Regions from separate parts of the Streptomyces sp. NPDC004561 genome, predicted to be linked through region 4. Evidence: riboswitches for the same ligand, from Rfam matches in the RefSeq annotation. Region 4 holds a riboswitch; each other region holds the start of a gene.
What was found. Region 4 has a riboswitch for cyclic di-AMP ahead of ACWEN3_RS05525 (transglycosylase family protein). Riboswitches for the same ligand answer to the same signal wherever they lie in the genome.

Region 1: another riboswitch for cyclic di-AMP. It lies ahead of ACWEN3_RS12970 (M23 family metallopeptidase); the one in region 4 lies ahead of ACWEN3_RS05525 (transglycosylase family protein).
Region 2: another riboswitch for cyclic di-AMP. It lies ahead of ACWEN3_RS40485 (M23 family metallopeptidase); the one in region 4 lies ahead of ACWEN3_RS05525 (transglycosylase family protein).
Region 3: another riboswitch for cyclic di-AMP. It lies ahead of ACWEN3_RS08840 (transglycosylase SLT domain-containing protein); the one in region 4 lies ahead of ACWEN3_RS05525 (transglycosylase family protein).

Annotation. Positions count from the first base shown of each region.
Region 1 is NZ_JBSGDB010000073.1:17,465-25,130, reverse strand. Features, by position in the region: partial or broken gene ACWEN3_RS12975 (PP2C family protein-serine/threonine phosphatase) at 59-1,243, shown strand; cyclic di-AMP (ydaO/yuaA leader) riboswitch at 1,478-1,644, shown strand; gene ACWEN3_RS12970 (M23 family metallopeptidase) at 1,654-2,709, shown strand; gene ACWEN3_RS12965 (aldo/keto reductase) at 2,780-3,724, shown strand; gene ACWEN3_RS12960 (PrsW family intramembrane metalloprotease) at 3,738-5,027, opposite strand; gene trmB (tRNA (guanosine(46)-N7)-methyltransferase TrmB) at 5,070-5,954, opposite strand; gene lhgO (L-2-hydroxyglutarate oxidase) at 6,049-7,266, opposite strand; gene ACWEN3_RS12945 (MFS transporter) at 7,358-7,666, opposite strand, start outside.
Region 2 is NZ_JBSGDB010000552.1:510-5,322, forward strand. Features, by position in the region: gene ACWEN3_RS40465 (helix-turn-helix domain-containing protein) at 1-235, shown strand, start outside; gene ACWEN3_RS40470 (DUF6126 family protein) at 232-354, shown strand; gene ACWEN3_RS40475 (tyrosine-protein phosphatase) at 373-1,170, opposite strand; gene ACWEN3_RS40480 (alpha-galactosidase) at 1,342-3,414, shown strand; cyclic di-AMP (ydaO/yuaA leader) riboswitch at 3,717-3,879, shown strand; gene ACWEN3_RS40485 (M23 family metallopeptidase) at 3,882-4,805, shown strand.
Region 3 is NZ_JBSGDB010000044.1:1,850-9,515, forward strand. Features, by position in the region: gene ACWEN3_RS08835 (polyprenyl synthetase family protein) at 443-1,453, opposite strand; cyclic di-AMP (ydaO/yuaA leader) riboswitch at 2,096-2,274, shown strand; gene ACWEN3_RS08840 (transglycosylase SLT domain-containing protein) at 2,280-2,759, shown strand; gene ACWEN3_RS08845 (HAD family hydrolase) at 2,779-3,606, opposite strand; gene ACWEN3_RS08850 (FAD-dependent oxidoreductase) at 3,773-4,975, opposite strand; gene ACWEN3_RS08855 (carboxylate--amine ligase) at 5,022-6,266, opposite strand; gene fahA (fumarylacetoacetase) at 6,593-7,666, shown strand, end outside.
Region 4 is NZ_JBSGDB010000024.1:3,836-11,501, forward strand. Features, by position in the region: gene ACWEN3_RS05500 (glycoside hydrolase domain-containing protein) at 1-496, shown strand, start outside; gene ACWEN3_RS05505 (SurA N-terminal domain-containing protein) at 633-1,286, shown strand; gene ACWEN3_RS05510 (nucleoside triphosphate pyrophosphohydrolase) at 1,387-2,415, shown strand; gene ACWEN3_RS05515 (cytochrome P450 family protein) at 2,610-3,881, shown strand; gene ACWEN3_RS05520 (transglycosylase family protein) at 4,083-5,153, shown strand; cyclic di-AMP (ydaO/yuaA leader) riboswitch at 5,337-5,509, shown strand; gene ACWEN3_RS05525 (transglycosylase family protein) at 5,514-6,203, shown strand; gene eno (phosphopyruvate hydratase) at 6,567-7,666, shown strand, end outside.

The DNA.
Region 1 (7,666 bases), on a different contig from region 4:
GCCCGCCGCCCGCGCTCCGGCCACGCTGGAGCCACGTCGGACATGTGGGAGACAAGCGGTGCGCCCTGGTGAGGTGGAGGAGGAGAGCACGTACGCCGGGGCGGGCGGCCGGCTCCCCGGCGACCCCGTGCCCGACCCGGGTCTCGGCGACGAGCCCGCGCCCGCACCGCAGAACCGCCGTCCGGTCCCGCGCGCAGTGGCCCGCGCCCTGCCCACCCTGCTGATCGCGGGCGGCGTCCTCTACGGACTCCTCACCCCGAAGGAGTTCACCGCCGTCCCCTTCTTCACCGCCGCCGCGCTGATCGCCGCCCCCCTGTCCTCGCTGCGCACCACCCTCGTCACCGGGCTCGCGTCTCTCGCCGCGATCTACGCCGTGCACGCCGAGGCGGGCCTCGACCCGGCCGTCGCCACCGTCACCGACCTGGTCACCGTGGCCACGGTCGCCCTGCTGGCCGTCGCCATCAACCGCGTGGTCCGCCGCGGCGACCGGCGGCTCGCCTCCGCCCGGGAGATCGCCGAGGCCGCCCAGCGGGCCGTGCTGCCGGAGCCGGCCGCGCGGATCGCCGGCCTCGACATCGCGGCCCGGTACGAGGCGGCCCAGCAGGACGCGTTCATCGGCGGCGACCTGTACGCCGTGCAGGACAGCCCGTACGGCGTCCGGCTGGTCGTCGGGGACGTGCGCGGCAAGGGCATGGGTGCGGTCGCCGCCGTGGCCGTGGTGATCGGGGCGTTCCGGGAGGCCGCCGAGCAGTAGGCCGACCTGGAGGCGGTGGCGCAGCGGCTGGAGCGGGCCCTCGCGCGCGAGGGCACCCGGCGGGACGTCGTCGACGCCTTCGAGGGGTTCACCACCGCCGTCCTCGTCGAACTCCCGCACGGCGAAGGGGTCGTACGGATCGTCAACCGCGGCCACCCGCCGCCGCTGCTGCTGCACGCCGACGGCTCCCTGCGCACCCTGGCCGGGCCCGAGGCCGCGCTGCCGCTCGGGATGGGCGATCTGGGCAGGTGGCCCGACCGCGCCCTGGAGGCCGGCTTCCCCGGCGGGGCCACCCTGCTGCTGTACACCGACGGCCTGTCCGAGGCCCGGGACGCCCACGGCCGGTTCTACGACCCCGAACGGCGGCTCGCCGGACGGGTCTTCCCCGGTCCCGGCGCGCTGCTCGGCCGGCTCGCCGAGGAGGTGCGGCGGCACTCCGGCGGCGGGATGGCGGACGACATGGCGCTGCTGGCCGTGCGACGCCCGTGACCGTCTTCACCCAGGGTGATCGGACGGAAGCCCTCCGCATAACATCTGAGTCACCATCAAAACCTGCGTGACTCATGAACCTTGGCCAACTCGCCCGGTTTGCAGGGATCCTGACCGGTAAGTCCGCGGCCGAAAGCCGTAATGATCAAGCGGAACGGCTTGGAAAGTGAGAGCCGGGTCTATTAACGTTCGATAACGCAGCGCGGTCGTCCCAGCCGTCACAAGAGGCGGCTCCGTGCGCACGCGCCGAATCCCGTAAGGGAACCGGGGAACCACCACCCTGGGGTGAATCACGCGGATACCGTCGTCGACTCGGTGAGCCGACGTCCGATATACGCGCGTAGGAGACCTTCCTGCTCCGAACCCGTCAGCTAACCCGGTAGGCGGAGGAAGGAAAGGAGCACGCCCGCGTGGCGTCCAACCGCCCTGCCCCAGAAGCCCCGTTCGTGCCGGCTCAGCGTGACTCCGAGTCCTTCGGCTACGGCTCCTTCCCCAGCGACGAGGGCCCCTGGGAGGAGTGGAACCCCACCGAGGACTCCGTCGCCCCGCTCCGCGGCCGGCACCGTGTCGCCAAGCAGCGCGGCGGCTTCGCGCGCAGCTCCACCGTCCTCGGCGTCGGCGTGATCGCCGCGGTCGGCGCGGGCGGCATGGCCAGCGCCAACACCGGCAAGCCCCCGGTCTCCATCTCCCTGCCGGACCTGTCCTCCGTGGAGCACCTCTTCGGCGGCGGCTCCTCCGACGCGCACAAGGCCACGACCGACACCGCGCTCAGCAACGTCGGCCGGACGGCCACCGACAGCGGCAAGAGCACCGGCGCCGGCGAGGCGCTGCGCAACCGGATCATGGCCCAGGCCGACAGGCAGCAGGGCCAGGCCGACAGCAGGGCCACCGCCGCCGCGCTCGCCGCCGGCGAGAAGCAGACCGCCGAGACGGCCGCCCAGGCGGAGAAGGACGCCGCCGCCAAGGCCGCCGACGCCAAGAAGCAGGCGGAGGCCGACGCCCGGCAGGCGGCCGCCGACGCCAAGAAGGCGGCCGAGGCCAAGCGGCTCGCCGAGCTGGCCAAGGAGTACACGCTCCCGGTCGTCTCGTACACGATCACCGGCACCTTCGGGCAGCCCGGCGCCATGTGGGCCTCCGGCTACCACACAGGCCTCGACTTCGCCGCCCCCACCGGCACCCTCATCAAGGCCGTCCACAGCGGCACCGTCACCCAGGCAGGCTGGGCGGGCGCCTACGGCTACCGCACGGTCGTCACCCTGGACGACGGCACGGAGCTGTGGTTCTGCCACCAGTCCTCGATCAACGTCTCGGTCGGCCAGAAGGTCTCCACCGGCGAGGTCATCGGGCGGGTCGGCGCCACCGGCAACGTCACCGGACCCCATCTCCACCTGGAGGTCCACCCGAACGGCCAGGCCACCGCCATCGACCCGGCGCCGTGGCTGCGCTCGAAGGGCCTCAACCCCTGACGGGACCCTTCGGCGGAATCCGGCACCGGCAGCGGAATGCGATCATCCGCTGCCGGTGTTGACGTAGAGCATGACTTCTCTGCGCAAACTCGGCTCCTCCGACCTCGAGGTCTTCCCGCTCTCCCTGGGCGGCAACGTCTTCGGCTGGACCGCCGGCGAGGAGACCTCCTTCGCCGTCCTGGACGCCTACACGGCCGCCGGCGGCAACTTCGTGGACACCGCCGACGCCTATTCGGCCTGGGTCGAGGGCAACAAGGGCGGCGAGTCCGAGACGATCATCGGCAAGTGGACCAAGGCCCGCGGCAACCGCTCCGACGTCGTCATCGCCACCAAGGTCAGCCAGCACCCCGAGTACCAGGGCCTGTCCGCGGCCAACATCGGGGCCGCCGCCGACGCCTCCCTGCGCCGCCTGGACACCGACTACATCGACCTCTACTACACCCACTTCGACCAGCCCGACGTGCCGGTCGAGGAGATCATCGGCGCCCTGGACGAGCTGGTGAAGGCCGGCAAGGTCCGGCACATCGCCGCCTCCAACATCAGCGCCGAGCGGCTCCAGGAGTCCCTCGACTTCTCCGCGCGCGAGGGCCTCGCCCGCTACGTCGCCCTCCAGCCCCACTACAACCTGGTCTCCCGCGACACCTACGAGGGCCCGCTCCAGGACCTCGCCGCCCGCGAGGGACTGTCCGCCGTCCCCTACTACTCCCTCGCCTCGGGCTTCCTGACCGGCAAGTACCGCCCCGGTACGACGGTCGACAGCGCCCGCGCCGGCCGGGCCGCGCAGTACGCGGACTCCGAGCGCGGCCGGCGGGTCCTCGCCGCCCTCGACGAGGTCGCCGCCGCCCACGACGCCCCGGTCGCCACCGTGGCCCTCGCCTGGCTGGCCGCCCAGCCGACGATCACGGCCCCCATCGCCTCGGCGCGGACGGTGGAACAGCTGCCCGCGCTCCTCGGGGTCGCGGAGCTGCGGCTGACCGAGCAGGAACTGGACCGCCTGACGCGCGCTTCGGCGTGACACGCCCCGGCGGTCACGTCCGATACGGGTTGTAGACGGGATACGGCACCGCCGGATACCCGTACCGCGGCCAGTACGCGGGAGCGGGCAGGGCGGTGCGGGCCGCGTACTCCAGAGCCGGCCGGGCCAGCTCCCTGCGCTGCCACAGCTCGTCCAGCAGCTCCCGCTCCCGCACGACGAAGTCGGCCCCGGCGCGCCCGCGCCGCCCCCGCTGCCGCAGCAGCGCCAGCGAGGTGGCGGACGCCTCGTACTGCGCCACCGCCCGCGCCGCGGGCCGCCCGGCGTGGTGGCGGGCGTAGTCCCGGGCCATCCGCCGGGCCCGCATCGAGCCGAGCGCGAGCGGCTCGGTGGGTCCCAGCCACCCCGCGGGGACGTACGTCGGCAGCTCCTCCCGCACGGTCCGCAGCTCCCGCTGCCGGGTCCAGATCGCGAGCCAGGTCAGCAGCCCGAACACGGGCACCATGAACGCGCCGTAGACGGCGAAGAACCCGAACGGGCCGAAGGTGGAGGAGCCGTTCCAGAACGCGTGCATGCTCATCGCGAGCAGCAGCCCGCACGGCGGCACCAGCACCCGCCGGACGTGCTGCCGTTCCGCGGACAGCGCCGCGACGCCGAAGCCGATGCCGGTGAGGACGGTGAACAGGGGGTGCGCGAACGGGGACATCACGATGCGCACGAAGAAGGTGGCGGCGGTGACGGAGGCGATGCCCTGGCCACCGGTGAGCTGGTCGGTCCCGAAGGCCGTGCCCAGGTAGAGGATGTTCTCGGTGAACGCGAAGCCGGTGGCGGTGATCCCGGCTATCACCACCCCGTCCACGATCCCGGTGAAGTCGCGTCTGCGGAAGAGGAAGACCAGGAGCACGGCAGCGGCCTTGGCGGACTCCTCGACGATCGGAGCTATCACGGTCGCGCCGAGGGTGTCGGCGCCCGCCGGGTCCGCGGTGGAGGCGGCTATCCACTTCGTCGCGAAGCTGTTGGCCACGATGGCGATGAGGGCCGCCGCACAGGCGCCCCAGGCGAAGGCGAAGACCAGGTTCCGCCAGGGGCCGGGCGCCACCCGGTCCAGCCAGCGGAAGGCGGCTATCAGCCAGGGCACGGGCAGCACGGCCAGCCCGAGCCCCACCAGGAACCCCTCCGTGCCGGTCTGCCGGCGCACCAGCGCGAGGATGACCAGCCCGGACAGGGCCAGCAGGGTGATCAGCGCCCCGTACCGCACCCATCGGCGCTGCCACCAGTGCGGGTGGTGGAGCACACCGTCGCCGGTGTTCGGTGGATACGTCGGATACGGAGGACAGGTGGCCACGGCATCGACCCTAACGGGGGCGGAGCGAGGGGCTGGAGCGGATTACCGGTCCTGGTGACGGACCGGCTGATCGGCCTGGTCGTCGGCCGGGCGATCGATCCGGGCGCGGTCCCCGTGCGGTACGCGGCGGAAGAGCAGATCGTTCACCACATGTCCCTTGTCCAGTCCCTGTCCCTCGAAACGGGTCAGCGGCCGGAACCCGGGCCGGGGCGCGAAACCGCCGTCCGCCTGCGTGTTCTCGAAGTCGGGATGCGCGTCGAGCACCTCGAGCATCTGTTCGGCGTACGGCTCCCAGTCGGTCGCGCAGTGCACGATCGCGCCGGGTCTGAGCCGGGTCGCGGCGAGGGAGAGGAACTCGGGCTGGATGAGCCGCCGCTTGTGGTGCCGCTTCTTGGGCCAGGGGTCGGGGAAGTACACCCGCAGTCCGTCGAGCGCGTCGGGCCGCAGCATCTCCCGGAGCAGGATGATGGCGTCGCCGTTGCCGACCCGGACGTTGGACAGTCCGTTCCGGTCGGCGAGATTGAGCAGATTGCCCTGGCCGGGGGTGTGCACGTCGACCGCCAGGACGTTGGTGCCGGGGTCCGCGGCGGCCATCTGCGCGGTGGCCTCGCCCATCCCGAACCCGATCTCCAGGACGACCGGACGGTCGTTCCCGAACAGCTCGCCGAGGTCGATCACCTGCTGCCCGTCGATGTCCAGCCCCCACTTGGGCCACAGCCGCTGCAGCGCGTCCGCCTGCCCGGCCGTCACCCGGCTGCGCCGCGGCTGGAAGCTGCGGATCCGCCGCTCGAAGTGCGACCCGGCGGGATCCGCCTTCGGGCCGTCCGGGAACCGGGGCTCCCCCTTGGCCCGGGTATGCCGGATGGAGGCACCGTGGGCGTGCGGTGCCGCGTGCAGGGCTTCGGGGGTGTTCAGCGCATCAGACACAGTAAGCCCAATTTTAGGGCGCGCCTGCGGCCAGACGGACCGAGCGGCCGCCTCGGGCGCCACTCTCCCGGCCGAGCGGGCATCGGCACCGCGCCTACAGCGAGCCGAGCATGCCGAGCGCCCGGCGGCCGATCTCCCGCCCGATCGGCAGCGAGGCGGTGGCGGCGGGCGACGGCGCGTTGAGCACATGCACCGCCCGGGCCCCCTCCCGGATCAGGAAGTCGTCCACCAGCGTCCCGTCCCGCAGCACCGCCTGCGCCCGCACCCCCGCGGGCGCCCGGACCAGATCGTCGGCCTCCGCCGCGGGCAGCAGCCTGCGCACCGCGTGCAGAAACGCCCCCTTGGACACCGAGCGGCGCAGCTCCCCCGCGCCGTACCGCCAGTGCCGCCGCGCGATCGCCCAGGACCCCGGCCACGCCACCGTCCCGGCCAGCTCCCGGGGGCGTACGACCCCCCAGCCGTACCCCTCCCGGGCCAGCGCCGGCACCGCGTTCGGCCCGATGTGCACGCCGCCGTCGATGCCCCGGGTCAGATGCACGCCGAGGAACGGGAACGCCGGGTCCGGCACCGGATACACCAGCCCCCGCACCAGCTCGGGCCGCGCCAGCTCGTAGTACTCCCCGCGGAACGGCACGATCCGCACGCCGGGCTCGTCCCCGGTCAGCCGGGCCACCTCGTCGCAGTGGAGCCCGGCGCAGTTCACCAGCACCCGCCCGCGCACGACGTCCCCGCCCGCGGTGAGCACGGCCACGCCCCGCTCCGGCCGCCGGTCGACCCGGACCACCCGGGCGCCGTAGCGGATCTCGGCGCCCGACGCCCGCGCGAGCTGCCGGGCCACCCCGACGAAGTCGCACACGCCGGTCGTGCCGACGTGTATGGCGGCCAGTCCGCGCACCTCCGGCTCGTACTCGGCGATCTGCGCCGCGCCCAGTTCGCGCACCGGGATGCCGTTCTCCCGGCCTCGCTGCACGAGGGCGTGGAGCCGCGGCAGCTCCTCCCGCCCGGTGGCGACGATCAGCTTGCCGGTCACGGCGTGCGCGATGCCGTACTCGGCGCAGAACTTCACCATCTCGGCGGCGCCCCGCACCGCGTACCGCGCCTTGAGCGAGCCGGGCCGGTAGTAGATCCCGCTGTGGATGACGCCGCTGTTGCGTCCCGTCTGGTGCCGGGCCGGTCCCGGCTCCTTCTCCAGCACGGTCACCCGCGTACCCGGCGCCGCCCGCGTGATCGCATACGCCGTCGACAGCCCGACGATCCCCCCGCCGATCACCAGCACGTCGCAGTCGTACGCACCCTCCCGCACCTGCACCACCTCCCACCTCGATAGTGCACTGCGCCACTGACAACGCCTTCAAACGCGGCCGGTGTGCGGTGTTCGCTACGGTCGGCGGGAGCCGGCCGGGTCAGGCGGGGGCCATCATCAGCAGCGGCCGGGCCCGCTCCCGCAGCTCCACCACCCGCGGCTCGTCCCCGTACGGCTCCAGCCGGTGCAGCAGGTCCTTCACGTACTCCGTGGTGCGCGCGGAGGAGATCCGCCCGGCCACCTCCACGGCCCGCACCCCCTGCTCACAGGCGGCGTCCAGGTTGCCCGACTCCAGCTCGGCGACGGCCGAGACGACCAGCCGCAGTCCGTGCGACCGCACGAACTCCTCCGTCGGCTTCGACAGCGCCTGCTCGGTGAACCGCCGGACCTGACGCGGCGCCTTCAGATC
Region 2 (4,813 bases), on a different contig from region 4:
GCGCGTCCACCCCGGCGAGGAGTGGCTCTACGTCCTGAAGGGGCATCTGCGCCTGCGCCTCGGCGACACCGTGCATCTGCTCGCGCCCGGCGACAGCGCGCACTTCGACTCGCTCACCCCGCACCGCCTCGCCGCCGAGGACCAGGGCGGCGTGGAGCTGCTGTTCGTCCACACCCTGCTGCAGAGCCCCACGGCCGCACTGTGCCTGGGGCCCCTGACCGGAGAGATGCCATGAGCGACCTCGAGACCAAGTTCCCCCGTGCCCTGTGGATCCGGCTGATCATCTACATCGCCGTCGGACACCTCTTCGCCGCGTTCCTCTACCTGCTGTTCGCGCTGGGCGGGAAGGGCTGAGGCCGCCCGGCGGTCCGCTCAGTCCACCAGCCGCGCCCGCAGCCGCTCCCGAGTCTCCGGGGACAGCCCCAGACCCTGCTCCAGGTACGGGTCCACACCGCCCCAGGTCTCCTCGATGCTGTCGAAGGCCGCCGCCAGGTACTCGGCGCGGGCGTCGAAGAGCGGGCTGAGCAGCTCCATCACCTCGGGGGTGTACGCGCTCGACGCGCTGCCGTTACGGCGCACCTTGTAGCGGCGGTGCTTGGCGTTGGACTCCAGGTAGTCGGCGACGATCGCCTCGCGCTCCACGCCCACGGCGAGCAGGGTCACGGCTATCGAGATGCCCGCGCGGTCCTTGCCGGCCGCGCAGTGCATCAGCGCGGGCACGCTGTCCTCGGCGAGCGAGTGCAGCACCCGGGAGTGCTCGGCGGTGCGCTCCTTGACGATCGTCCGGTACGAGGTGACCATCCGGGCCGCCCCCTTGCCGTCGTCCAGGATCGCGCGCAGTTGGTCGAGGTCGCCGTCGCGGACCATCTTCCAGAACTCCGCGCCGTCCGCCGGGTCGCTCAGCGGCAGGTTCACATTGCGCACGCCGGGCAGCTCGACGTCCGGGCCCTCCAGCGTCTGGTCGGCCGCGTTGCGGAAGTCGAAGATCGTGTGCAGGCCCAGGCCGGCGAGGAAGACCGCGTCCTCCCCGGTCGCGTGGGCGAGGTGTCCGCTGCGGAACAGCACGCCGTGCCGCACCCGCCGGCCGTCCACGGTCGGAAGCCCGCCCACATCACGGAAGTTGCGCACTCCGGCCAGCTCGGGCTCGGTCGACGGGACCTGCTGCGTCACGGGGTCTCCTCCCGGTCGGCCCCGCCGTCGCGGCTCGTCGGCGGGCGCTCTGTCGACGATACGACATTGATTTCCCCGGGCAATGAGTTGTCCACAGGCATTGTCACCTGGGACTCCAGGGCCTGATGATGTTCGTACTTGAGCGGGTCTGTTGGCACCTGTGAGGTCTCGATGGTGGACATCGCCGAAGACGGTCGAACCTGGCTCCTGTCGGGGCCGACCAGCAGTTATGCCCTGCATCTCACCGAGGCGGACGAGCTGCTGCACCTCCACTGGGGGCCGAGGATCGAGCTCGCGGACGCCGAGGCACTGGCGGAGCGCCCGCTGCCCGGCCACCGGCCCTTCGAGTCCCCGCTCGACGGCCGCGAGGAGTACCCCGTCGAGGGCGGCCCCCGCTTCGTCCGCCCCGCCCTGTCCGTGCGCACCGAGGAGCGGCGCGGCACGCAGTGGCGCTTCGTGTCCCACGAGGCCGAGGACGGCGAACTGCGGCTGCGCTTCGACGACGACGGGTTCGCGATCACCCTGCACCACCGCATGCGCGGCGATGTCGTCGAGCGGTGGGTGACCCTGGAGAACGGCGGGCACGCGCGCGTGGAGCTGCTGCGCGCCGACGCGGCCACCTGGACCCTGCCCGGCCGCGAGGGCTGGCGGCTGTCCCAGCTGCACGGCCGCTGGGCGGCCGAGTCCCGGCTCGCCGTCGCGCCGCTCACCTACGGCGAGAAGGTCATCGGCAGCCGGCGCGGCCACACCGGTCATCAGCACCTGCCCTGGGTGGCGCTCGACACCGACGCCACCGAGGAGCGCGGCGAGGTATACGGCTGCGCGCTCGGCTGGTCCGGCTCCTGGCGGATCGCGGTCGCGCAACTCCCGGACGCGCGCGTGCAGATCACGGGCGGCGCCGGGTACGACGACTCGGGGCTGCTGCTCCTCGCGCCGGGGGAGTCGTACACCACCCCGGTCTTCGCGGGCCTGTGGAGCGACGGCGGCTTCGGCGGCGCGAGCCGCGCCTGGCACGCGTACCAGCGCGCGTACGTCATCCCGGACGCCGGGCGGGACCGTCCGGTGCTCTTCAACTCCTGGGAGGCGACGAACTTCGACATCTCCGAGGAGCAGCAGACCGCCCTCGCCCGCCGGGCCGCCGCGATCGGCGTCGAGCTGTTCGTGGTGGACGACGGCTGGTTCGGCGCGCGTACCGGCGACCGCGCCGGACTCGGCGACTGGACCCCGAATCCGGACCGCTTCCCGCACGGCCTCAAGCCGCTCGCGGACCAGGTGCACGGCCTGGGCATGCGGTTCGGCATCTGGGTCGAACCCGAGATGGTCAACCCGGACAGCGAGCTGTACCGCGCCCACCCCGACTGGGTGCAGTACCAAGCCGGTCGTGAGCGGACCGAACTGCGCCATCAGCTCGTCCTCAACCTCGCCCGCGAGGACGTCCAGCAGTACCTGTGGGAGCAGTTGGACGCCCTGCTCTCCAGCGCCCCTGTCGACTACGTGAAGTGGGACTTCAACCGCTGCTTCACCGACGCCGGCTGGCCCGGCGAGCCGTACCCGCAGCGGCTGTGGGTGGACCACGTCCGCGCCCTGTACGCCCTGCTGGACCGGCTGCGCGCCGCCCACCCCGGCGTCGCCTTCGAGTCCTGCTCGGGCGGTGGCGGCCGGATCGACCTCGGGGTGCTGAGCCGCACCGACCAGGTGTGGACCTCCGACAACACCGACCCGCTGGACCGGCTGGCCATCCAGCACGGGTTCAGCCAGATCCACCCCGCCCGGGTCATGGCGGCCTGGGTCACCGACAGCCCGAACACCCAGCTCAACGGCAGGGTCAGCTCGCTGCGGTTCCGCTTCGTCAGTGCCATGGCGGGCGTCCTCGGCGTCGGCGGCGACCTCACCGAGTGGAGCGACGGGGAGCTGGCCGAGGCCCGGCGATGGGTGGAGCTGTACAAGGAGATCCGGCCGCTCGTCCAGCGTGGCGACCAGTACCGGCTGCGGCCCCCGGCGGGCGGGCTGAGCGCCGTCCAGTACCTCCTGGAGGATGAGACCGTGGTCCTCGCCTGCCTCCAGGCGCAGAGCTACGGCGAGCCCGTGCCGGCCGTGCGGCTGCGCGGCCTCGACCCGGCGGCGTCGTACGAATGTCGCGAAACGGGTGAAGTGCACCGGGGTGCGGTGCTGCTGCACCACGGGCTGCACACCGGACTCAAGGGTGACCTGGATGCGACGGTTCTCCGGTTGTGCCGCATCTGAGTCGCCTGTCCTGAATCAGCTCCTTCATCACAACTCGCCACGTAATAACGGGGCATGGCGTGATGGGGCGTGATGAGGGTCATATTCGTGACCGTGTGTGCGCGTCGTGTCCGCGCAATCGCGGCGGGGAAATGGGGAATTCGCAGAACGGAGGGGCGGGGATGCACGCAGGGTGATGGTGTATTCCCGCATTCGATCATCCGGACCGCCGACGCCGGGAATCCACTGCTTGTTTCCGCGCGTCTTGCTCCCTTACGTTCACCCCGCATCCGGACGGAACGCCGAATCCTGCCGCCGCCCGGAGTCCCCACACACTTGACCCGCGTTCGGCAGGAGCGGGGGACCCACCAGGTACGACTGCCTGTCCGGTCTCCGCGACAGGCTAGGGGTGAAGCCGCGCACCGCGGCCGGGCCGCTCCAGCCCGAACCCGACAGCTGACCTCGCAGGCGTCGGAGAGGAATGCGCCATGCCCGGCAAGGGTAAGCACCGACGTCCCAAGACCCCGCGTTTTTCCCGCTCCATCGCCGTCGCCGGAACCGGTGGCGCCGCGCTGGCCCTCCCGCTCGTCGGGGCCACCGGGGCGCACGCCGCCACCACGGCCCAGCCGGTGACCGGAAAGGCCGTGCGGTCCCTCCCGGTGGCCGTGCAGAAAACCGTCGCCCAGCAGCCGAGCCGGACCCTGCGCACCTACACGGTCAAGTCCGGCGACTGCCTCTCGGTGATCGCCTACGAGCAGCACGTCCGCGGCGGCTGGCACCGGCTCTACGACGACAACCGGCAGGCCGTCGGCGTCGACCCGTCGCTGATCCACCCGGGCCTGAAGCTCACGCTCGGCGGCGAGGCCGCGCCGGCCCGCACCGAGACCGCCGCCCCGCAGCACTCCTCGGGCGCCCCGCAGCCCTCCGCCACGCACGCGGCCCCGCAGGTCCAGTCGACCCAGCAGGCCCAGCAGGCCCAGCAGGCCCCGCAGGTCACCTCCACCGGCTACACGCTCCCGGTGACCGGCGCCACCATCGGCACCAGGTACCACGTGGCCGGCGGCATGTGGTCCAGCGGCTACCACACGGGCGTCGACTTCGTCGTGCCGACCGGCACCCAGGTCAAGGCCGTCGCCGCGGGCACCGTCGTCAGCGCCGGCTGGGGCGGCGCCTACGGCAACCAGGTCGTCATCAGGCTGAACGACGGCTACTACGCCCAGTACGGCCACCTCTCCCGGCTCTCCGTCTGGGCCGGCCAGACGGTCACCGAGGGGCAGCAGCTCGGCCTGTCCGGCGCCACCGGCAACGTCACCGGCCCGCACCTGCACTTCGAGATCCGCACCACGCCCGACTACGGCTCCGACATCGACCCGGTCGGCTACCTCCTCCGGCACGGCGTCCCCGTCGGCTGAGACCCCGA
Region 3 (7,666 bases), on a different contig from region 4:
GCTGTCCTCACGCTGGTCCACCTGAGCCGCCATTCTCACCCGAATCGGTGAGGAGTGGTGATTTCCCTGGTACCCATCTCACCAAATCGGCCATGAGGAATCGTCAGACCACGGAGCCAACTCCGTGTACGCCTGCGGTATGACACGTAGGGGTGGCGGCTCCCCCGACCCGTAGGGGTCGCACACGGCGAACCGGACGCGGACGGCCGCCGGACGGGCCGCGGGGGCGTGCCGGAGAGCCGCGGTGCGTGCGGCCTTCGCGCGGGACTCGTAGGGGCCTTGGCTCGGGACTCGTGCGGGCCTTCACACGGGACTCGTACGGGCCTTGGCACGGGCCGGGCGCGGCAGTCGTACGGGCCGGGGCAGGGCCGACACGCAGGGCGCGTGCAGCCCTCGTACGGGCCCCGCTGCGGGCCTGCCCCCAGTGCGGAGCCCGCCGTGGCTAGCCGGCGCGGTGGACCACCGCGTCGCACAGCTGCAACAGCGCCGCCTTGGCGTCGCACTCGCGCAGCGGCGCCAGCGCGGCCCGCGCCTCCTCCGCGTACCGCAGCGTGTCCCGGCGGGCCTGCTCCAGCGCGGGGTGGCCCCGCAGCGCGGCCAGCGCCTCGGCGTGCCGGGCGTCGTCGGTGAGGTCGGAGTCCAGCAGCTCGCACAGGGCGATGTCCTCGGGCAGCCCCAGCCGGGCCGCCCGCTCGCGCAGCCGGAGCACGGGCAGGGTCGCGACGCCCTCGCGCAGGTCGGTGCCCGGGGTCTTGCCGGACTCGTGGGAGTCGGAGGCGATGTCCAGGACGTCGTCGGCGAGCTGGAAGGCCACCCCGAGGCGCTCGCCGTACTGGGTGAGCACGTCCACGACCGTCTCGTCGGCGCCGGACATCATCGCGCCGAACCGGCACGACACCGCCACCAGGGAGCCCGTCTTGCCGCCCAGCACGTCCAGGTAGTGGTCGACCGGGTCGCGGCCGTCGGACGGGCCGGCGGTCTCCAGGATCTGGCCCGTGACCAGCCGCTCGAACGCGAGGGCCTGCACCCGGACCGCCTCGGGACCGAGGTCGGCGAGGATCTGGGAGGCGCGGGCGAAGAGGAAGTCGCCGGTGAGGACGGCGACGGAGTTGCTCCAGCGGGTGTTGGCGCTGTCCACGCCGCGCCGCACGGCCGCCTCGTCCATCACGTCGTCGTGGTACAGCGTGGCGAGGTGGGTCAGCTCCACGACCACGGCCGACGGCACGATGCCCGGCGCGTAGCGGTCGCCGAACTGCGCCGCGAGCATCACGAGCAGCGGCCGGAACCGCTTCCCACCGGCCCGTACGAGGTGCTGCGCGGCCTCCGTGATGAACGGGACCTCGCTCTTGGTGGCCTCGAGCAAGCCTTCCTCGACAGCCGCCAATCCGGCCTGGACATCGGCTTCCAGAGCCTGGTCCCGCACGCTCAGCCCGAACGGCCCGACGACGGTCACGAGGGGTCTCCTGTCTGCTGGTGTCTGCTGGCGCTTACACGGTTTGTCGATAGGTCGCTGCCATCACTCAAGTCAGCGTATCCGGTCCTGTTTCGATCACCGATAGCGCCCACGGCTCCAGCCCAGACGGCATCGATCATGACCGGCACCTTTTTGATCATCCGGTAAGAACGGACATTCATCGACTAACCAGGCATCAGAGAGCTTTGTATCGAATCGGCAAATAGATGGAGTAACCCCGCATCTCGGGTGAGCCCACCCCGACGTACACCCGAGTGGCCCCATCCCCCCACCTCCCTCCACGCTCCGGCCACTACGAGAACGACGGACACGGCGTCAGTGGTTCCACCGCACCCACACCCCCGGGCCGGGTCGCCCGAATCGCCCATGTCCGAATTAGCGCCATTTGCTATTTCGTGAATTGGGTCACGCGCGCTCATCGGAGCGCCCGGCCGCCCTGCCGGGCGTTCTCCCCCTGCGCCTCGGCGAGTTGAGGGTTGGCAACCGCAAAGGATCAAGTACCCCATACGGCACAGACCAAGGTCAAATAGTGCGTTGTGTGAATCAGGCACTTGTTCCCGACATGTGCTCTCGCATACGTTCCCGACCCGTCGGGCGGACGCCGAATCCTGCCGCCGCCCACGTAACCCATCGACGAACTCATTCGCACGGCAGGAGCGGGGGACCCAGGTAAGTCGCCGGACCGGACGGCACATGTCGCGCCGGAACGGCTTGGGGTTAAGTCGTGTCCCTTCAGGACACGGCCGGGCACCTCCCAGCCCGAACCCGACAGCTCACCTCGCAGGCGCCGGAGAGGAACACCCCCATGCCTGCTGCCGCTCAGTCCCGCCGCACCCGCCTCGTCCGCATGATCGCCGTCGCCGGTACCGGTGCCGCCGTTCTCGCCATGCCGCTCATCGGAGCGACCAGCGCCGCCGCGGCCACCACCGCGGCCCCGACGGTCTCCACCACCCCCGCCGGCTACCCGAACAACCTCAACGGCTGGATCCGCGAGTCGCTCGCGATCATGGCCCAGAAGGGCATCCCCGGCTCCTACAACGGCATCTACCGCAACGTCATGCGGGAGTCCTCGGGCAACCCGAACGCCATCAACCTGTGGGACTCCAACGCGGCCAAGGGCATCCCGTCCAAGGGCCTGCTCCAGGTCATCGACCCGACGTTCAACGCGTACCACGTGGCCGGAACCTCGTTCAACATCTACGACCCGGTCGCCAACATCACCGCCGCCTGCAACTACGCGGCCGCGCGCTACGGGTCGATCGACCACGTCAACAGCGCCTACTGATCGGCGCTCGCGGCAGGCACTACTGATATCCCGGCCAGTCGGTCGGGAACAGTCTTTCGAGGACGACGGCGATGCCGTCGTCCTCGTTCGACGAGGTGACCTCATCCGCGACGGCCTTGAGTTCCGCGTGGGCGTTGGCCATGGCGACCCCGTGTCCGGCCCAGTCGAACATCGGGATGTCGTTCGGCATGTCCCCGAACGCCAGGGCCCGTTCGGCACCGATCCCCAGCCGCTCGGCGGCCAGCGCCAGCCCGGTCGCCTTGGTCACCCCGCACGGCTGGAGTTCCACCGTCCCCGGCCCCGACATGGTGACCGTCGCCAGCGAACCCACCACCCCGCGCGCGATGGCCGCCAACTCGTCGTCCGGCACCGTGGCGTGGCGCAGCAGCACCTTGCTGATGGGCTCGCCCCACAGGTCGTCGCGCCGGTCCACCCGTACCGCGGGCAGGGTCGGGTGGGGCATCAGATAGCCGGGTTCGATCAGCGTGAGCCCGTCCACGCCGTCCTGGTCGACCGCCGCGTACACCTGCCCCACCTCGGCCTCGATCTTGCCGAGCGCGGTCTCGGCCAGCTCCCGGTCCAGCCGGACCGACCACAACAGGCGGTCGGCCCCGGCGTCGTAGACCTGCGCGCCCTGCCCGCACACCGCGAGCCCCGTGCAGCCGAGGTCCGCCAGCAGGGGCCGCACCCTGGGGGCCGGGCGGCCGGTCACCACCAGGTGCCTGGCACCGGCCCGCCCCACCCGCGCGAGCGCGGCGAGCGACCGTTCGGAGACGGTGTCGTCGCCACGCAGCAGCGTTCCGTCCAGGTCGGTGGCGATCAGTGCGTACGCGGGGGAGGGTGCCATGATCAGAGAATACGGACACCACACCCCACCGACTCACCACTCTTTCCAGGCACTTACGTGCCACTGGGCCCCAAGTACCGCCCCCACGGCCCCTGATGCTGACACTTCGGCGCGTGAGTCCCTGAGGCCCTGAGGCCCAGTGGGACCCCCGGGGCCGCCCCGGGCGTCAGCCGTGGGCCGCGGCCAGGTGCTTCGCGAGGCGTGGGGAGGCGAACTCCGTGCCGCAGACGAAGCGCATCACCGGGCCGTACGAGGACGCCGCCGGCAGGCCGGTGAAGTACACGCCGGGCACGGAGGAGACGTAGCCGGGGCCGAGCTTCGGCGCGCCACGGCTCACCGCGAGCCGGGTGCGCAGTTCGGCGCCGAGGAAGTCCATCGCCGCGATGTCGACGCGGTAGCCGGTCGCGGCGATGACATGGTCGGCGGTGATCCGCTCGGTGCGGCCGCCGTGGGTGCGGACGGTGAGGACCGGACTGCCGTCCGGGGCCTCCGCGCCCACCACCCGCTCGACGTCCTGCACCTGCACACCGCTCTCGAAGCGCTCCCGCAGCCACCAGGCGCCGAGCGGGCCGAGGACCCGGCGGACCAGGTAGTGGCGGGCCGTCTCGGGCAGGTAGCGATAGGGGTGCGGGTAGTAGCTGAACGCCCACAGCGACCAGGCGCGGCCGAACGGGGACTCGGGGCGCAGCCTGGGCTGCTCCCAGGGCGGGGCGCCGAAGGCGACCCGGCCGCGCCCGCGCGCGACCACGCGCACCCGGGCGCCCGCCTCGGCCGCGAGCGCCGCCGTCTCCAGCGCGGACTGGCCGGCGCCGACGACTATCAGGTCCTTGCCGGCGAAACGGGTGAGGTCGTGGTGCTGGGAGCTGTGCGAGACGGGGCCCGTCGCGGCGGGTCCGTCGGCCGCCGCCCCCGCCAGCTCCGCGGGCAGATGCGCGAGGCCCGACAGACCGGTGGCGACGACGACCGCGCGCGCGGTGAACATCTCCCCCGAGTCCAGTTTGAGTTCGAAGCCGCCGCTCTTGTCGCGGTCCACGGAGACGACCCGCACCTGCTCCAGGTCGGGGATCAGTTGCTGCCGGAACCACTCCCCGTAGCCGATGAAGGTCTCCACCGGGATGATGTCCTCGTCGGTCACCAGGCGGCGGATCCCGGCCGCGTCGCAGTAGTCGGCGAGGGTGTGGCCGGGCTGCGGGCAGTCGAAGCTCGAGGCGACGGGCGTGGACTTCAGGAGCATGCCCTGGGGCATGTGGTCGCGCCAGCTGACCATGGGGTCACCGAAGACGCGGACGGGAATGCCGCGCGCCCGCAGGTGGGCGGCGGTGGACAGGCCGAACGGCCCGGCCCCGATGACTGCAACCGGTCGAATCACGAAGTCCCTCCCCAGGACGCGTGGTGCGCCACCTTCGTGGCCTTGCCTACTTCGTGGATGTGCCGCTGCCGCGGCGGTTGGTCCGCCACAGCTGATAGAGGTGCTTCGCGCCCGGGCGCACGAAGCGGGCCAGCATCGTGAGGAACGGCAGCGGGTCGTCACCCGCGAGCCAGGCCAGTTCCGTCCCGCTCGCCTTCGCCGGCGCGTGCGGCGTCGTGTAGCCGCTGCGGCGGTAGGCGAGGAGGGCGGGGAGGTCGATGTTCTCCACGATGTATCGGTGGCCGGCGCGCTGCTCCCCCTCCGGAACGGGGTGGCCGGTCAGATTCAGGTGCATGGCACGGACGACGTCCACGCCCGACTCGTTCTCGAAGAGGCGGAACTGGGCGCCCATGCGCGGGTTGAAGTCGAGGAGCTTGTACTGTCCGTCGCGCCGGTCGAAGCGCAGGTCGAGGTCGATGATGCCGCTGAAGCCGATCTGCTTGATGAAACGAGTGGCGAGGTCGGCGAGTTCCGGATTGTCGACGACGTACGCGTTCGCCGTCATGCCCGCGTGCGGCGGCCACGAGCGGACCTTGACGCCGGTGAACAGCGCGAGCGGGCTGGAGTCCTGGTCGAAGCAGGCGTGCACGATCCAGTCCTCGGCCTCCTCGCGCGGCAGGTACTCCTGGAGGATCACGCCGGGTTCCGCGCCCCAGTCACGGGCGAGGGTGAGCAGGCCCTCCCGGGTGGCGATCCTCGTGGTGCCGTTGACGGCGGGTTGTCTGCGGCGGACGAACGCCTCGCGGTTCTTGGCCACGACCGGGAAACGGGCCGTGTCGGCGAAGGCGACGATCTCCTCGTACGACCGGGGGAACGCGGCCGAGGGGCTCGCGATGCCGTGCTCCACGCACAGTTCGTGCAGGCCCTTCTTGCTGGCCAGCCGGCGGGGCAGTCCGGGGTCCACGCGCGGGAAGAGGAAGGCTCCGGCCAGTTCGTCCTGATGCTCGGCGATCAGGACCGCGGCCTCCTCGTCGGTCGGGATCAGGACAGTCGGGCGGCCGATCCGGTGGCCGATACGCAGCAGGCCCTCGATGAGGCGGCCCGGGTCCTCCGCGCCGGTCGTCGGCCACACGAACGCCTTCTTCAGATAGCGGGAGGAGGCCGCCGGGGTGTACGGGTCCTCGGTGATGGCGTACATGGGCACACCGAGGCGTCCCAGGCTGCGGATCGCGCCGACACCGCCGTGATGCAGCGGGTAGTCGCCGAACTTGACGATCATCCCCGGCACGTCACGGTCGGCCTCGAACGGCACGCTGACAGCGTTTCCGGCCACGGGTCCCCCCACGTGTCCCCCCAATGGAACGGACCCACCCCGTCCGTGTCCCCAAAGGACGCTAAGCCGGAATTGCCGCCTCCGACAAGGCCTATTCGGACATTGCGAACTCTTTAGGCCCTGTGCGGGCAACCCGGCGAGCCGCCGCGGCGTCCTCCTGGGGGCACTCCCGCAGTCCTGGTCGAGGCGCGCCCCAAGTCCCGCCTGGGCGCACTGCCCAAGACGGGCGTCCCGGCCGTAACGTGTGGCGCGACCACGTGGAACGCATGCCATGCATGGCCCGGATGAGAGTGAGGCAGTACCCCATGCCCCCCTTCGACGTCCCCGAGGGCGACCCCTTCGGCCCGCACAACCTTCCCTATGGCGTGTTCTCGCCCTCCGGCAGCACGGAGCGGAGGGTCGGCGTCCGGCTCGGAGACCACGTCCTCGACGCGGGCGCCGCGGCCGCCGCGCTCGGCTCGCCGCACCACTCGCTGCTCGCCCGGCCCACCCTGAACGCACTGCTGGCGGCCGGCCGCGCGACCTGGTCGGAGGTGCGGCGCGCCGTCACCGCCTGGGTCACCGAACCCGCGCACCGCGAGGCGGTCGAACCGCTCTTCCACCCCTTGTCCGAGGTGACCCTGCACCTGCCCTTCGAGGTGGCGGACTACGTCGACTTCTACGCCTCGGAGAACCACGCCCGCAACGTCGGGCAGATCTTCCGCCCGGACGCCGAGGACTCCCTCACCCCCAACTGGAAGCACCTGCCGATCGGTTACCACGGCCGCTCCGGCACGGTGATCGTCTCGGGCACGGACGTCGTACGCCCGTCCGGGCAGCGCAAGGGCCCCGCCGACCCCGCTCCCGTCTTCGGGCCGTCGATCCGGCTGGACATCGAGGCCGAGGTCGGCTTCGTCGTCGGCGTGCCGTCCGAGCTGGGCCGGCCGGTCGCCCTCGGCGAGTTCCGCGAGCACGTCTTCGGGCTGTGCCTGCTGAACGACTGGTCCGCCCGGGACATCCAGGCCTGGGAGTACGTCCCCCTCGGCCCCTTCCTCGGCAAGTCCTTCGCGACCTCGGTGTCGGCATGGATCACTCCGCTGGAAGCGCTGGAGCACGCGCGCGTGGAGCCTCCACAGCGCACCCACCCGCTGCTGCCGTACCTGGACGACTCGGTGCCGGAGATCGAGCCCGGCGGCTACGACCTGCGGATCTCGGTCGCGATCAACGGCCACGTCGTCTCCGAGCCGCCCTTCTCCACCATGTACTGGACCGCCGCCCAGCAGCTCGCCCACATGACGGTGAACGGCGCCTCCCTGCGCACCGGCGACCTGTACGGCTCCGGCACGGTCAGCGGACCGGAGGAGCGCCAGCGGGGCTCCCTCCTGGAACTGACCTGGAAC
Region 4 (7,666 bases):
GCCGCCCTGCCAGTCCGGCTCCAACCCGGAGAAGCTGACCGCCTCCACCGCCGCCTCCCTGGGCGCGAAGGACGCCGCCGACGCGGTGGCCAAGGCCTCCGCCCTCGGCATGAAGGCGGGCAGCCCGGTCTACCTCGACATGGAGGCGTACGACGTCACCAACACGTCGTGCAACAACGCCGTACTGACGTACGTGCGCGCCTTCGACAAGGGCCTGCACGCCAAGACGTACCGGACCGGCTACTACGGCTTCACCAGCTCCAGCGCCAAGGCCGTCGCCACCGCGTCCGACAAGACGGACCTGCCGGGCAACCTCTGGTACGCGCTGTGGGACAAGCAGAACACGACGACCGCGGACTGGCCGTGGGGCGCCACCCAGTTCACCGGTCACAGCCGCGGCCACCAGTACATGGTCAACAGCAAGGAGGCGCGCGGCGGGTACACGATCACCGTGGACCGTGACGCGTGGGACGGCCCGGTGGCCATCACGGGCTGAGCGGGTGAGGGCGCGGCGGTGCCCGAAGTCGCGGTGAATCGTTGGTCGAATGGGTTGGCCGGAGCAGTGCCGCTGCCTACCATCGATCACCGCAGGACCTTGTGCACCGTCGCACAATCTCCCCTTGGAGGTTTCCTTGCACCGCCGCCGTCGCACCGCGCTCGTCCTCACCGCCGCGATCGCCGCCGCGGCACCCGCCCTGACCGCCTGCGGAAACGACGCGCACCCGGGCGCGGCCGCCGTGGTCGGAGGACAGCGGATCACCGTCGCCCAGCTGGAGAGCCGGGTCAACGAGGTCCGCAGGGCCCAGCGGGCCGCGGTGCCGGACGACACGCAGTACCAGCAGGTTCTCGCCTCCACCAGCGCCCTCACCCGCGACACCCTGCACAACATGGTCCTGGACCGGGTGCTGCACCGGGCCGCGCAGGACGAGGGCATCACGGTGAACCGCAAGGAGATCCAGCAGATGCGCGCGGGCCTGGAGCAGCAGGCCGGCGGGTCCAAGGGCCTGGAGACCGCCTGGCTGCAGAAGTACGGCATCGCGCCCGTGCGCCTCGACGACAACCTCCGCCTCCAGCTGGAGGCGCAGAAGCTCGCGGCCACGCTGGGCACGGACACCACCCAGCCCGCCTTCTGGAAGGCGCTGTCCAAGGCGTCCGAGGAGCTCGACATCGCCCTCAACCCGCGCTACGGCGCCTGGGACGTGCAGAAGAGCAGCCGGGTGGACGCCAGGACGCCGTGGGTGCGTGAGGTCACGTCGACGACGGGCGGACAGCCGCTGACGGCGTAGGCGGTACGGCGGGAGGCCGGGTGGTCGTACGATCACACGATCCACCGGGCCTGTGGACAACCGAAATCCGCTCGCCGCCGCCGTGGGTTACGTTCGGACCGTGAACGCATCCAGCCCCGAAGCCGCCGGCTCCGGACCCACCGGCGCGGAATCCGCCTCCGCCGCCGGCCCCGGCCGCATCGTCCTGCTCACCACCAGCCACCGCGTCGCCCCCGGCCTGCTGTCCTGGCCCGCCTGGCAGGCCCTGCGCGCCGCCGATGCCGTGCTGTGCGCGGACGGCGCCCATCCGCAGCTGCCGTATCTGCGGGAGGCCGGGACGGCTGTGGTGGAGACGTCCCCCACCGCGCAGGAGCTGGTCGACGCCTGCGCGGGCGGGCGGACCGTGGTGGTCGTGGCGACGGGTGAGGGGGAGCCCGCCCTCACCGACGGCCTGGCCCGGCTGGCCGGCTCCGGGCGCGTCCGCATGCCGGAGCTGGAGCTGCTGCCCGCCTCCTACGACCTGCCCGGGGCCCGGCTCCTGGACCTCGTCCAGGTCATGGACCGCATCCGCGCCGAGTGCCCCTGGTCCTCACGGCAGACCCACGAGGGCCTGGCCAAGTACGGCATCGAGGAGGCGTACGAACTGGTCGAGGCGATCGAGGCCGGCGACCGCGAGGAGCTGCGCGAGGAGCTGGGCGACGTGCTCCTCCAGGTCGTCTTCCACTCCCGCATCGCCGAGGAGGACCCGGACGCGCCGTTCTCCGTCGACGACGTGGCGGGCGGCATCGTCGCCAAGCTCATCCACCGCCACCCGCATGTCTTCGGCGACGAGACGGCCGAGACCCCCGAGGACGTCAAGGAGCACTGGCTGCGCACCAAGGCCGAGGAGAAGCGGCGCACCTCGGTCACGGAGGGCGTCCCCCTCGGACAGCCCGGCCTGGCCCTCGCCGCCAAGCTCGCCTCCCGCGTCCGCACCGCGGGCCTCGACGTCCCGCTGCCGCAGGGAGAGGGCGTCGGCTACGAACTGCTCACCCTGGCGGCCCGCGCCGAGGCCGCCGGCATCGACCCGGAGGCGGCCCTGCGCGCAGCGGCCCGCGCCTACCGCGACGCGATACGCACAGCAGAGGGAGCCGCCCCGGCGAACGGCTAGCGGCGCCCTGCGGGCGCGGAGTGGACTTCGGGGCCCAATGGTCCCGACGGAGCGGCTGCCGGCCCTGACCCGGGCCAGACCCTGACCCGGCCCGGACCCTGACCCGGCCCTGGCCCCCGACCCGGCGGCCCCCGCCGGTCCGCTCGTGTAGGTCCCGGTCGGTGGCTGTCTGCGCGGGCGGATACCGTCGAGGGGTGACCGAGCAGCTCCGTCCCGACGACACCGGCCCCGCCCTCTTCACCTGGGAGTTCGCCGCCGACCCCTACCCCGCCTACGCATGGCTGCGTGAGCACGCGCCCGTGCGCCGGACGCGGTTGCCCAGCGGGGTCGAGGCCTGGCTCGTCACCCGGTACGCCGACGCCAAGCAGGCCCTGGCCGACCAGCGGCTGAGCAAGAACCCGGCGCATCACGACGAGCCCGCGCACGCCAAGGGCAAGACCGGCATTCCGGGCGAGCGCAAGGCCGAGCTGATGACGCACCTGCTGAACATCGACCCGCCGGACCACACCCGGCTGCGCCGGCTGGTCAGCAAGGCGTTCACGCCCCGCCGGGTCGCCGAGTTCGCGCCGCGGGTGCGGGAGCTGACCGACCACCTCATCGACGGGTTCGCGGCCGGCGGCTCCGCCGACCTCATCCACGAGTTCGCCTTCCCGCTGCCCATCTACGCCATCTGCGACCTGCTCGGCGTCCCGCGCGAGGACCAGGACGACTTCCGGGACTGGGCGGGCATGATGATCCGGCACGGGGGCGGGCCCAGGGGCGGGGTCGCGCGGTCGGTGAAGAAGATGCGCGGCTACCTCGCCGAGCTGATCCACCGGAAGCGCGAGGCCCTGCCCGCCGAGCCCACGCCCGGCGAGGACCTCATCTCCGGTCTCATCCGCGCCTCCGACCACGGCGAGCACCTCACCGAGAACGAGGCCGCCGCGATGGCCTTCATCCTGTTGTTCGCCGGTTTCGAGACGACCGTCAACCTCATCGGCAACGGCATGTACGCCCTGCTCACCCACCCCGGGCAGCGCCACCGTCTGCAGGACTCCCTCGCCCTCGGCGACCGCGGCCTCCTGGAGACCGGCGTGGAGGAACTCCTGCGCTACGACGGCCCGGTGGAACTGGCCACCTGGCGGTTCGCCACCGAACCGCTCACCGTCGGCGGGCAGCGGATCGCGCCCGGCGACGCCGTGCTCGTCGTCCTCGCGGCCGCCGACCGGGACCCGGAGCGGTTCGCCGACCCGGACGTGCTGGACCTAGGCAGACGGGACAACCAGCACCTCGGCTACGGGCACGGCATCCACTACTGCCTCGGCGCGCCGCTCGCCCGCCTGGAGGGGCAGACCGCGCTGGCCACGCTCCTCACCCGGCTGCCCGACCTGCGGCTCGCCGCCGATCCGGCCGATCTGCGGTGGCGCGGAGGGCTCATCATGCGCGGTCTGCGTACCCTGCCCGTGGAGTTCACCCCGGTCGCCTGAGACCGCCCGCCGCAGCCGACGGCAAGGGTGCTGGGAAGCCGTAGGACCGTCAATATGACGGGCGTTCAACTATGTGATCTTCACGTGATCTGCGCGGCATGAACTTGTGACAAGTGATCGTATGCCTATACGTTCACCCATCAGCGCGGCGCCCAGCTTCATGCGCCGCGCCGGTCCTGCTGTCGCACGAAAGGCTTCCGCATGCTCACCGGGAACGGTCGTCACCGTCGCCCCCGTCAGGCTCCGGCGCTCCTCGTCGCGGCCGGCGTCACCGGCTCCGCCATCGCGATCCCACTCCTCGGCGCGGCGAGCGCCAACGCGGCGGACGGCACCACGTGGGACAAGGTGGCCGAGTGCGAGAGCGGCGGCTCCTGGAGCGCGGACACCGGCAACGGCTACTTCGGCGGCCTGCAGATATCCCAGGACGACTGGAACGCGTACGGGGGCACCCAGTACGCGTCCAGCGCCGACCAGGCCAGCCGCTCGCAGCAGATCGCCGTCGCCGAGAAGATCCTCGCCGACAAGGGCACGACCCCCTGGGCCACCTGCGCCCTGCTGTCCGGACTGACCTCGAACTCGGCGTCCGTGCACGTCGACCCGGGCGTCGGCGGCTCCGGTCACGGCCACGGTTCGGGTGACTCGTCCGGATCGGACGAGAACTCCGACTCGTCCGGCCTGTCGAATTCGTCCTCTTCGTCCGGCTCCGGCTCCGGCTCCGGCTCCGACGCCAACTCCGGCTCCGGCACCGGCACCGGCACCGGCCCCTCCTCCGGTCCGACCGCCACGCCGGTCCCCGGCCACGGCAAGGGCGCCACCAAGGATCCGGGCAAGACCACCGGCACTCCGGAGCAGAACGCCCCCAAGTCGGACAAGTCCGCCTTGCCCGGCAGTGGGACCCCGCAGGGGAGCGGTGACGCCTCCGCGACCATCCCGCCGGCCGACGACTCGGACAATTCCCAGCAGACCGGCGGTTCCTGGAGCCTGGTCGACACCGGCGCGCTCAGCAGTGGCGGACGGCACCGGGGTGGCAGTGCGGATGAAAGCACGTCAAACGGTCAGAACGACACCTCGCCGGCCCGGCACGCCTCCCGCGGGACGGACACCTACACCGTCCGCGAGGGCGACACCCTCGCCTCCATCGCCGACTCCCTTGGCGTCGACGGCGGATGGCGCGCGCTCTATGACGCCAACAAGAAGGCCATCGGCGCCGACCCCGACGACATCTCCGCCGGTCAGACCCTGGACGTGGGTGTGGAAAAGGGTGGAAAGTAGCGGGAGTTGACGCCCCGTTTCACGGCTAATGTCCGGTTCGGGGAAAGTGTGGGATGAGTCTCAGAAGCCCTGATCGTCTTTGAAATTCCCCGGATCACGTGTCTACGGTCAGGACCGCTCGTCATCACGAGCCCCGGCTGCCGCACACGCCGAATCCTGCCAGCGGCTGCCCGGGAACAGTCGTCGCTTCGAGCGCCGTGGGCAGGAGCGGGGGACCCAAGGTAAGTGCCGGGCCCGGTGGTTGACGCCGGACCGGCTGGGGGTGAAGCCGCACCTCGCGAAAGCGAGTGTGCGGCCGGGCAACTCAACCGGCCCGAACCCGACAGCTCACCTCGCAGGCGTCGGTGAGGGGATCGATCCATGCTGTTTTCCGGCAAGGGCAAGCACCGTCGTCCGTCCAAGGCCGTCCGCGCCGTCACGCTCGCCGGTGTCACCGGCGCCGTCGTCGCCGCCCCGCTGATGGCGGCCGGCAGCGCCTCCGCCGCCACCGCCTCCCAGTGGGACGCGGTCGCCCAGTGCGAGTCCGGCGGCAACTGGTCCATCAACACCGGCAACGGCTACTACGGCGGTCTGCAGTTCTCGGCCTCCACCTGGGCCGCGTACGGCGGCACCCAGTACGCCGCGCAGGCCAACGAGGCCGGCAAGGCGCAGCAGATAGCCGTCGCCGAGAAGGTCCTCGCCGCGCAGGGCAAGGGCGCCTGGCCGGTCTGCGGCACGGGCCTGTCCAGCAGCCCGTACAACGGCTCCGCCCCCACCACCTCGTCGAAGAGCACCTCGTCGAGCGCCGGCACCGCCACCCGCTCCACCGAGAAGCTGGCCGCCAACCGCTCCGCCAAGCGTCCGAGCGTGACCAAGACCGTCACCACCCCGACCGGCAAGAAGGTCAAGAAGGGCGACGGCGAGTACAAGGTCGTCACCGGTGACACCCTCAGCTCCATCGCCGCCGCGCACCACGTCCAGGGCGGCTGGGAGAAGCTGTTCGAGCTGAACAAGGGCATCGTCCAGAACGCCGACCTCATCTACCCGGGTCAGCAGCTGCACCTGAAGTGACATCCGGTTCCGGACGGACCCGCAGCACCCTCACACACCAGGCCCGCGCACTGAGGGCCGAGTGAGGGACCGTACCCCCGTCCCCACGGGCTCCCCGCCCCGGTGCGTGTTCCCCCGTACGCACCGGGGCGGGGTTTCTTCATGTCCGGAGCCGTCTCGGCGCCAGCCCCCGGCCCTTTCCCCGTTCTTCACCCGCGACCCCCTTTGTTCCGTGGGTGAACAATGGGTACCGTCTGCGTGTCCCTCCCCGTCCACGGGTCGGTCGGTCGGTGGCCGACGCCCCCAGGATGGATAGGCTCTAGTCGCAAGGCGCCGCCGCAAGGCAGCCCGCCCCGCACTTCCAGCGTCACATCCAAGAAGGAGATGCTCGTGCCGTCCATCGACGTCGTCGTAGCCCGGGAAATCCTGGACTCCCGAGGCAACCCCACGGTCGAGGTCGAGGTCGGCCTCGACGACGGCAGCACGGGTCGTGCCGCCGTCCCGTCCGGCGCCTCCACGGGTGCCTTCGAGGCCATCGAGCTGCGCGACGGTGACCCCAACCGCTACCAGGGCAAGGGTGTCGAGAAGGCCGTCCTCGCCGTCATCGAGCAGATCGGCCCGGAGCTGGTCGGCTACGACGCCACCGAGCAGCGCCTGATCGACCAGGCCATGTTCGACCTGGACGCCACCGACAACAAGGGCTCCCTCGGCGCCAACGCCATCCTCGGCGTCTCCCTGGCCGTCGCGCACGCCGCCTCCGAGGCGTCCGACCTGCCGCTCTTCCGCTACCTGGGCGGCCCCAACGCGCACCTGCTGCCGGTGCCGATGATGAACATCCTGAACGGCGGCTCGCACGCCGACTCCAACGTGGACATCCAGGAGTTCATGATCGCCCCGATCGGCGCGGAGTCCTTCTCCGAGGCCCTGCGCTGGGGCACCGAGGTCTACCACACGCTGAAGAAGGTCCTGAAGAGCAAGGGCCTGTCCACCGGCCTCGGCGACGAGGGCGGCTTCGCCCCGAACCTCGGCTCCAACCGCGAGGCCCTCGACCTGATCCTCGAGGCGATCAAGGAGGCCGGCTACGCCCCCGGCGAGCAGATCGCCCTCGCGCTCGACGTGGCCGCCTCCGAGTTCTACAAGGACGGCAAGTACCTCTTCGAGGGCAAGGAGCGCTCCGCCGCCGAGATGACGGAGTACTACGAGGAGCTCGTGGCGGCCTACCCGCTCGTCTCCATCGAGGACCCGCTGTTCGAGGACGACTGGGCCGGTTGGAAGGTCATCACCGACAAGCTCGGCGACAAGGTCCAGCTGGTCGGTGACGACCTGTTCGTCACCAACCCCGAGCGGCTGCAGCGCGGCATCGAGGACGGCGCGGCCAACGCCCTGCTGGTCAAGGTCAACCAGATCGGCTCGCTGACCGAGACCCTGGACGCCGTCGAGCTGGCCCAGCGCAGCGGCTTCAAGTGCATGATGTCGCACCGCTC